Regions from separate parts of the Xenorhabdus bovienii SS-2004 genome, predicted to be linked through region 1. Evidence: predicted binding sites of a transcription regulator. Region 1 holds the regulator's gene; the other holds the start of a gene.
The links. The regulator CRP, encoded in region 1, controls carbon source genes, mostly activating them, when cyclic AMP is high. The targets are predictions, from matches to a motif close to ATGTGANNNNNNTCACAT.
Positions count from the first base shown of each region.

Region 2: a site for CRP is predicted at 2,370-2,387, ahead of cdd (cytidine deaminase). Genes of this name have one in related genera too.

Region 1 covers NC_013892.1:3,934,331-3,939,248, reverse strand. The annotation lists gene ppiA (peptidylprolyl isomerase A) at 1-458, shown strand, start outside; gene XBJ1_RS17460 (aminodeoxychorismate synthase component II) at 762-1,337, shown strand; gene XBJ1_RS22790 (hypothetical protein) at 1,482-1,610, opposite strand; gene crp (cAMP-activated global transcriptional regulator CRP) at 1,626-2,258, opposite strand; gene XBJ1_RS17450 (phosphoribulokinase) at 2,820-3,689, opposite strand; gene XBJ1_RS17445 (YheU family protein) at 3,791-4,009, opposite strand; gene XBJ1_RS17440 (LysE family translocator) at 4,182-4,787, shown strand; gene murP (PTS N-acetylmuramic acid transporter subunit IIBC) at 4,789-4,918, opposite strand, start outside.
Region 2 covers NC_013892.1:947,015-951,932, reverse strand. The annotation lists gene XBJ1_RS04050 (NAD-dependent malic enzyme) at 1-1,164, opposite strand, end outside; gene cdd (cytidine deaminase) at 1,430-2,314, opposite strand; gene XBJ1_RS04040 (CidB/LrgB family autolysis modulator) at 2,499-3,194, opposite strand; gene XBJ1_RS04035 (CidA/LrgA family protein) at 3,197-3,640, opposite strand; gene metG (methionine--tRNA ligase) at 3,783-4,918, opposite strand, start outside.

The DNA of each region.
Region 1 (4,918 bases):
AAATAGAGCTTGCGCTGGATAGTAACAAGGCGCCAATCACTACAAAAAATTTCATTGAGTATGTCAATGAAGGATTTTATAACAACACCATTTTTCACCGCATCATTCCCGGGTTTATGGTTCAGGGGGGTGGCTTTACGAAAGATATGAAGCAGAAGGTGACCAAAGCACCAATCAAAAATGAAGCAGATAATGGTTTGCGTAATCTGCGTGGTACGATAGCGATGGCACGCACCGCAGATAAAGACAGTGCAACCAGTCAGTTCTTCATTAATGTCACTGATAACGCCTTCCTTGATCACGGTCAGCGTGATTTTGGTTATGCTGTCTTTGGTAAAGTCATAAAAGGTATGGATGTGGTTGATAAAATTTCTCAGGTCAAGACAGAAAATGTTGGCCCTTATCAAAATGTACCCGTGAAACCGATTGTGATCCTTTCTGCCAAAGTTGCACCTTAATTCAATAGGAAAACAGTGTTTTCCTGCCTGAAACCTAGAAAATAAGACGGTATTTATATTGTGCCATTCGCTTTTTGAGTGCCGTCTTCCCCTCTCACCTGCGTTATCTTTTCACGTCAAGCTCTCACCACGGGTGAATGCTGCTGTTTGTATCCTACTATTTTAAAAATACGTCTGTGGTATGATGAGCGTCCCGCTGCTGTTGATGCTGCTTTACCTGATTTTATCGAAATACAGAATGCACAATGCCCGCTAGGGTAGCGGCAATATATAAAACTATAAAAATCAATAGGATATACTCCTATGCTATTAATAATAGATAACTACGATTCTTTTACATTCAATTTATATCAATATTTTTGCGAGTTAGGGACAAATGTTTTAGTTAAGCGTAATGATGAATTACAGCTTGAAGATATCGAGAAGTTGGCGCCCACACATTTAGTGATTTCGCCGGGGCCTTGTACGCCAAATGAAGCAGGGATTTCACTAGAGGCCATTGCGCATTTTGCCGGCAAATTGCCAATCCTCGGTGTGTGCCTAGGGCATCAGGCTATTGGGCAGGCTTTTGGTGCGAGTGTGGTCAAAGCCCGCGAGGTGATGCACGGAAAAAACAGCTTGATCCACCATAATCAACAAGGAGTATTCAAAGGATTGAACCGTCCACTGACTGTTACTCGTTATCATTCTCTGGTGATTGCTGCTGAAACCCTGCCAGCATCGTTTGAAGTGACCGCATGGAGTCAGCATAACGGTAATGTAGATGAAATTATGGGAATACGTCACCGTACTTTGCCATTGGAAGGTGTGCAATTTCACCCTGAAAGCATTCTCAGTGAACAGGGACATGATTTGTTGAATAATTTTCTCAGATATTAACCAAATACCATCGCATTTTCCTCACCGGCTGTTTTTTATTTGCCCTTATGTGATTTTTTATTCATATTTGGTGACTATTATTTCACTGTGATATGGCAAATATAAAAATAAGGTGGGGGAAATCACGTCTGTCCCAGCGGAATATCAGGGCAAGGCCAGTGAAGTATTACAGAAAGCGGCGTAACGGGGCTTGATGCTGCCATTGCACTGATAAGACAAAGGAAGCAACAAAAAAGCCAGTGCAGGATAAGGGTTGCGCTGGCTCAGTTTCAAGAGTAATTTCAGAAATTAGCGGGTTCCATATACTACAATGGTTTTGCCATGAGCAGAGATCAGGTTTTGATCTTCTAACATCTTGAGAATGCGGCCAACTGTTTCGCGGGAACACCCGACAATCTGGCCAATTTCCTGACGTGTAATTTTTATTTGCATACCATCAGGATGGGTCATCGCATCAGGCTGTTTGGCCAGATTCATTAACGTCTTGGCAATACGACCTGTGACATCCAGAAATGCCAGATTACCGACTTTTTCTGAGGTTGTTTGTAAGCGTCTTGCCATCTGAGAGGATAGACGCATCAGAATATCAGGATTGACCTGAATGAGCTGGCGAAATTTCTTGTAGGAAATTTCAGCGACTTCACAGGCACTTTTAGCTCGTACCCATGCAGTACGCAGCTTTCCTTCTTCGAACAATCCAAGTTCACCAATGAAATCTCCCTGATTTAAATAAGAGAGAATCATTTCTTTGCCTTCTTCATCTTTTATTAGAACAGCGACTGAACCTTTAACAATATAGTAAAGCGTTTCTGCTTTCTCGCCTTGATGAATAAGCGTGCTCTTGGATGGATATTTGTGAATATGGCAGTGTGACAAAAACCATTCAAGAGTAGGGTCTGTTTGTGGCTTGCCGAGAACCATTCGCTTTATCCTCTGTTGTTATTTCCGCCTTGATGACGTGAGGAACAGTTTTTCCTCACCCGGCTGGCTTTATAAAGTCAATAGTTTAACATATTAACTTGCTGAAAAACTGACAAGCGGGAATTTTATATAGATTATAATCATACCAAAATATGGGTGTCTTAATCTTAACCTATATATCTTGCCAGCTTCGCTTGTAACCTCGTTTGTAACACAGGAAAACGTTTCTGTCTTCCCCTGTATCGCTTCAGCCCGCCAGATTAACAGAAATCTATTTGGAGCGTCGTCTTTATTGCTCTACGACTTATAGGAAATCGAATAATGCCAGTATTTCCAAAGGGAAAAGGAGAAACAACATAAAGACGGGAACGGCTGAATGACTTTTTTATTGTGTAAGAGGCTGTGGGTACTTTGGTAAATATCGTACTGCTTTTACGCGTTTTACCTTACTGAATTTTCTCTTTATAATCTGTTTTTATTGTTACTGAAATGTTTATTTTCGTAAAACAGGCAACGTTATTTTTTGTTACCTGTTTAATTAAAAATTAAATTGCGTTTAAATCAAGAAATTTTTTTGCCTTCCAGTAATTGCTGAACCCACGGAGCCATAATTAATTCCATGGCCAGCCCCACTTTTCCGCCGGGAACGACAATGGTATTTATACTGGAAATAAATGATCCCTGAAGCATTGATAGTAAATAAGGGAAATCAATTTGTTTCAGGCCACGGAAACGAATCACGATAAAACTTTCATCCAGAGATGGAATAGCCTTGGCGGAGAAAGGGTTAGAGGTATCAACGGTGGGAACTCGCTGGAAATTGATATGAGTACGGGAAAACTGTGGCGTAATATAGCGGATATAATCATCCATCGAACGCACCACGGAATCCATGACCGCCTCTCTTGAATGGCCACGTTCGCTGGTATCACGGATAAGTTTCTGTATCCACTCAAGGTTGACGATGGGGACGACACCAATCAGCAAATCAACATAGCTGGCGACATTATACTGTGGAGTAACAACGCCACCATGCAACCCCTCATAAAACAGAATATCGGTGTTTGATGGCAGTGATTCCCACGGCGTGAATGTACCCGGTACTTGATTGTAAGGCACGGCTTCATCATAGGTGTGGAGATATCTCCGGCAGCGGCCAGTGCCTGTTTCACCATAGTTGTAAAATGTCTTTTCCAACATGCTGAAATCATTGGCTTCTGGCCCAAAATAGCTGACATGTCTGCCTTGCTCCTTCGCCTTACGGATCTCGGCATCCATTTCAGGACGGGTGTAACGGTGGAAACTATCCCCTTCGATGAGTGCGGCAGTAACTTCAAGTTGTTGAAAAATCTTGCGGAACGCCACACTGGTCGTTGTTGTTCCGGCTCCGCTAGAACCCGTTATTGCAATGACAGGGTGTTTGGCAGACATAAGAACAGACTCCTTATCCAAAAAAGTTGGGACTATCTTTCTCGTAATCAGCAATACAGAGCAAAATAAGGCAAACGGAACAGCCTGATAAAAAGAAGGCGCTAAGGGCGAAACATCTCTTTGGGCATGATATTGACGGTCTCATGCAGTTCAGACCAAACCAGTAGGACTTCTCCCCGTTCAAGCTGACGTTTTACATCCTGTACTTTTTGCTCCAGCGTTTTTTCATCTTCACCGTAATCGGTGCCTTCCCGCAAGACAAAACTTTCGATCAGATCGAGTAGGGTTTCGGGTGCCAGTTGTTGCCACGGGATCATCATTGTGGTTGCTCCTGAGTTTGTAAATGGGGATTGGCGGCCCTGCTCAGGGGAGAAAAGTGCTCACTCATAAGGGATTAATTTTCATAATTAGTCATCTTGTGTAGTGAATAACATACTGTTATTTTCGTCGAAAGGAAATGTTAACCATTTGGGTAAGAGGAACAATCCCCCCATGACCGCAAGTCTGATATTCTCACTAAGCACCTTCTTATTAATCTCTGGGATTACACCGGGCCCGAACAATATGCTGCTGACTTCATCGGGTGCTAATTTTGGTTTCCGTCGTTCGTTACCGCTTTGGGTGGGTATCCTTCTTGGCATACAGACCATCCTTCTGCTGTCTGCTTTTGGCGTGGGAGCAGTGCTGCTGTTGTATCCGGCGATGCACACCGTGTTGAAAGTGCTCGGTAGTCTGTATTTATTAAGGTTGGCGTGGAAAACGTCGACAGCACATTATAAACGGTTGGAAACGGCAAATTTGGCGGCTGTTCCCATCAAAAGCCATCAAGGCTGGTTATTACAGTTTCTGAACCCCAAGGCGTGGATGATGGGATTGGGTGCCGTCGGCAGTTACAGCCTACAGGGAGACTTATATAACCACTCAGTGGTCGTGATCAGTGTGGTGATGCTGATCTCCAATATGATCGCTGGTACAGTGTGGATTGTTCTGGGCTCGCTGATTGGCTCCCTGTTGAAAAGCCGCAATGCCTGGTTTATTTTCAATATCACCATGGGTATTCTTACTGCTGTCTGTGTCCCTTTGCTTTGGATTAGCTGAATCAGCTTAAATCAATATTTTTACTGCCAAAGAAAAATGTCAGTATAAAACCACTGATATAAGCGATGATTAAACCTGCACCGTACACTGCCATGCCCGTGAAGATGCCACTATCGGACGTCATCAGGGGC
Region 2 (4,918 bases), 1.2 Mb from region 1:
ACCAATCAAAACGGTAGGTTTGGCATTGCGAACCACATCCATCAGTGAAATGCTGTCATTGCTGACATCCCATGATTGCAGGACGCTGTTTTTCTGTACCAGTACACTCTGGAAGTCCAGTAGGTTTGGCTGTTTATCAGTCAGCAGCCCAAAGCGATCAACCATGAACACGCGGGCGCGGGCCTGTTCATCGCTCAATCCTTCAGATTTCATCTGAGCGACGATCTGTTCGGCAATACCACAACCGGCAGAACCTGCTCCGAGGAAGGTCACGGTTTGATCTCTCAACTGGCGTCCTGCGGCGCGGCTGGCGGCAATCAGGCTGCCGAGGGCAACGGCTGCTGTGCCCTGAATATCATCGTTGAAACAGCAAAGATCATGACGATAGCGTGTCAACAGCGGCATAGCATTGGTTTGGGCAAAATCTTCAAATTGCAGCAGCACGTTTGGCCAGCGGCGTTTCACAGCCTGAATAAATTCATCGACAAATTCATCATATTCTTTGCCGGTAATGCGTGGGTGACGCCAGCCCATATACAGTGGGTCATTCAGACGCTGCGGGTTGTTTGTACCAACATCCAATACAACTGGCAGAGTGTAAGCTGGGCTGATCCCACCACAAGAGGTATACAGCGAGAGTTTACCGATAGGAATACCCATGCCGCCAATGCCCTGATCTCCCAGACCAAGGATACGTTCACCATCGGTAACAACGATGACTTTAACATTCTGCTTGGTGGCATTTTGCAGCATGTCATCGATAGACGCTTTATTTGGATAGGAAATAAACAACCCACGGGCACGGCGATAAATATCAGAGAAGTGTTCACATGCTTCACCCACCGTAGGGGTGTAGATGATAGGCATTATTTCGCTGAGATGGGCATCAAGAAGCCGATAGAACAGGGTTTCGTTGGTGTCCTGAATATTTCTTAAATAAATGTGTTTGTCACCGTCACTTTTAAAATCGCAAAATTGGCGGTAGGCACGCTCGGCTTGTTCTTCTATCGTTTCAACTATCTGAGGTAATAAACCATGTAAGTTGAAATTGCTGCGTTCTTCTTCAGTAAAGGCACTGCCTTTATTCAGAAGAGGAAATTCCAACAAGATAGGGCCAGCGTAGGGAATATAGAGAGGACGTTTACTTTCGTGTTCCAGTTCCATGATACTTACTCTTTGGACTAATCAATAACAAAATTATAGATCCTAAGAAGATAAAAAAAATAAGTACAGTAAATATTATTTAATTATGTTTATCATGAGCAGAAATGAGAGATAACTTACAGAATTAGCTAATTAAATGTTATGAATTTTTTCGATTATACCCCCTCTGAGCGATTCAGAGGGGAATTTTGCCATTTTGTTAAGTTATCTTAATTTCATGTTTGCCCGAATTTTTTACTGAATTGTTGTTTTTAAAGATGGGCAGTCAAAATCTATGGCATTCTATTTTGGTGCAACCGAGGGCAGTTAATGTGGATTCGGTTGCGCTTGATTGGGATAGATGGCTATTTTTTCCTTCCACTAATATTGCCCGTTTGATGGACTGACAATTGCCACCAGACATATTCATTAAGATCAGAGCTGCCTGTAAAGGCGGTAAACTTGGGTTAAATGCGGCATTTTCCGCATAGCGGCCGGTGTAAACCTGATCTTGTTCATCCAGCAGTGCGATACCGGCATGGGACTGGCTGTAAGGAGCATGGCTTTGGTTCGCCGCATCCAGTGCTGCCAGCACTAATTCGTCACAGGTATCCAATTGGTAGCCATGATTGACGGTATCCAGCAGTAATGGTGCGTCCAGTAAATCGTGTGGGCCGAAGGCTTCGGGCAGGTAGTCAGCCAGCGTCAAACGTGGGCGGTTGGGTAAACAGACTTCCAATTGTGTTCCACTGTTCAATTCATTCATGAACTGGCGGCAGTGCCCACAAGGCGAATAATTGACGGTGATGGAAACCAGCTTTTTTTCACCGCGCAGCCAAGCATGGGTGATGGCTGATTGCTCGGCATGAACGGTTTGCTGCAAGGGAACTCCAGCAAATTCCATGTTGGCACCAAAATAGAGGTTGCCACTTTCTCCCCGTGCGATTGCCCCGACGTAAAAATGCGAGATAGGTGTAATGGCACAGGCCGCTGCAAGTGGTAATAGAGCAAGTGCCAGCGCATGATCATCAAAACCGCAGATTTGCCTGATTGACTCAACCTGCTCCGCGGTCAGCATTGCTGGAAAATCGTCATTACCGATATAGGGTAACAGGGCTTCTTGCAGTTTAGGGGTAATTTCTGACCAAATAGCGTGAAAACGAGCTTGCATAGAATGATCTCCAAATTAATTGAAGGTCATTCTAGGATGTCTACTCAGGTTTGTAATGTGATAAACGCCATATAATCAGTGAAATGAGTGTAATAGATACGTTATTTTAGTGACTTATATCAAATTTTTACTATTTTTATGAATTTTTTCACCGTTTGATCACGAGTTGCTAACGAGCAAAATATTAGCCAAATAGATGAAGCAGTACAGGAAATAAAAAAGGTGCTATCAATGAGGTGATAATGCCGCAGGTCATCAGTGCCAAAGAACTGTATGCACCTTCAATATGATCGAGTTCGGCACAGCGTGCAGTACCCACGGCGTGGGATGCTGTTCCCATGGCCAATCCTCTTGAAGCCGACGTTTTTATTCCTAGAATATTGAACAGGTTATGACCAAAGATCGCGCCCAAAATACCGACAGTAATTACGCAAGCTGCACTGATAGCAGGAATTCCGCCAACGGAGTCAGCAACGGCCATGGCAATTGGTGTTGTGACGGATTTGGGCAGCACAGAGGCAGCGATTTCAGGGCTGGCTCCCGCCCATAACGCGATAGCTGTACCTGTCACCATCGCGACAATACTACCGATAAAACAGATGCTAATAATGGATTTCCATTGAGCGCGGATTTGATGGAGCTGCTCATAAAGAGGGAAGGCCAATGCGACAACGGCGGGTTGCAGTAAGTCGTTTAAGATCCTGCTACCGATAAAATAGTGCTCATAGGGGGTGTGAGTCATCAGTAGCAAAGGAATGATAACGGCCATTGATAGCAACAATGGATTAAAGATGGGCAGCTTGAGCTGCCGTGATAATTTTTTGGCGCAATAAAATACGAGCAGTGTTAATGGCAGTGACCACCAGATATGGCTTAACATTTTTATCTTTTATCCGATTGTTGTGATGGCGGGGAAGTGAGATCGGGTTCTTTTCGTTGAGCGCCGGTAATAATGCGTTTGCAATGGACATAATGGGAACTGTAAGCAACGACAATCATGACAATTACTGTACTGACGATACAGGAGAGAACAATCGGGAACATTTGCTGGCTAAGTTGCGGGTAATAATCCATAACACCCACCCCGATAGGTAAAAACAGTAATGTCATGTTTTTCATCAACAGGCTACAGCCCGGTTTCACCCAATATGCAGGAATAAGCTGGAATGCAAGTAAACAAAACAAAAGAAGTAAGCCAATAATGCTGCCGGGGAGAGAGAAGGGAAGTAGTGCTGAAGTGATATTCCCGGCGATGAGGCACAAATAGAGCAGCACGAATGCACGCAGGTATTGCCAGCCTATCACCAGCATGTTTCGGAAAGACATAAACATAATTCCTCAATATAACGAGGGTTTTATCATACGACTAACTCTGTAAATGTGCCATACATCACATTAAAAAGCGGACTTTTTTTGAGTCCGCTTTGTTGTTTATTATTATACCTTAATTTCACAAGGCATATGATGGTTATTTAACCTGCATTCCTGGTTGTGCGCCGCTGTCCGGGCTTAACAGGAAAATCTCTTTTCCACCAGGGCCAGCAGCCATTACCATGCCTTCAGAAATGCCGAAACGCATTTTACGTGGTGCGAGGTTGGCGACCATCACTGTCAGACGGTTCTCCAGCGCTTTGGGATCTGGATAGGCTGAACGGATACCGGAGAAGACCTGACGCGTTTCACTACCAAGATCAAGGGTCAGTTTCAGCAGCTTATCTGAACCTTCGACAAAATCAGCTTGCTTGATCAGTGCGATACGCAGGTCAACCTTGGCAAAATCATCAAATGCGATGGTGTCCTGAATGGGATCATCGGCCAGTGGGCCTGTCAGGGTTTTTTGTGGCTCGATGCTTTCTTTGGAGTCAGCCACCATCGCGTCAACTTTTGCCATCTCGATACGGTTAAACAGTGCCTTAAATGGTGAAACTTCATGGTTAAGCAATGGTTGCCGGATGCCATCCCAAGTTAGTTCGGTATTTAAGAATGCTTCTGTACGGTCAGTCAGGCTCGGAAGAACCGGCTTCAGGTAAGTCATAAGAACGCGGAACAGGTTGATACCCATTGAGCAGATGGCTTGCAGATCGGCATCCCGACCTTCTTGCTTGGCAACAACCCACGGTGCCTGTTCGTCAACGTAGCGGTTTGCCAAATCGGCTAATGCCATGATTTCACGGATGGCCTTACTGAATTCACGGTGGGTGAAGTCTTCCGCAATGCCTTCAGCCGCATCAACAAATTGCTGGTACAGCGCAGGATCAGCAAGTTGATCAGCCAGTTTGCCCGCAAAACGTTTATTGATGAAACCTGCGTTACGTGAAGCAAGGTTAACCACTTTGTTCACGATATCGCTGTTAACGCGCTGAACGAAATCTTCCAGATTGAGATCGATGTCATCAATACGGGAGGAGAGCTTCGCAGCATAGTAATAACGCAGGCAATCTGCATCAAGGTGCTTCAGGTACGTTTCAGCTTTGATAAACGTCCCGCGCGACTTGGACATCTTCGTGCCGTTAACCGTGATATAGCCGTGGACGAACAGATTGGTCGGCTTGCGATAGTTGCTGCCTTCCAACATGGCTGGCCAGAACAGGCTATGGAAATAAA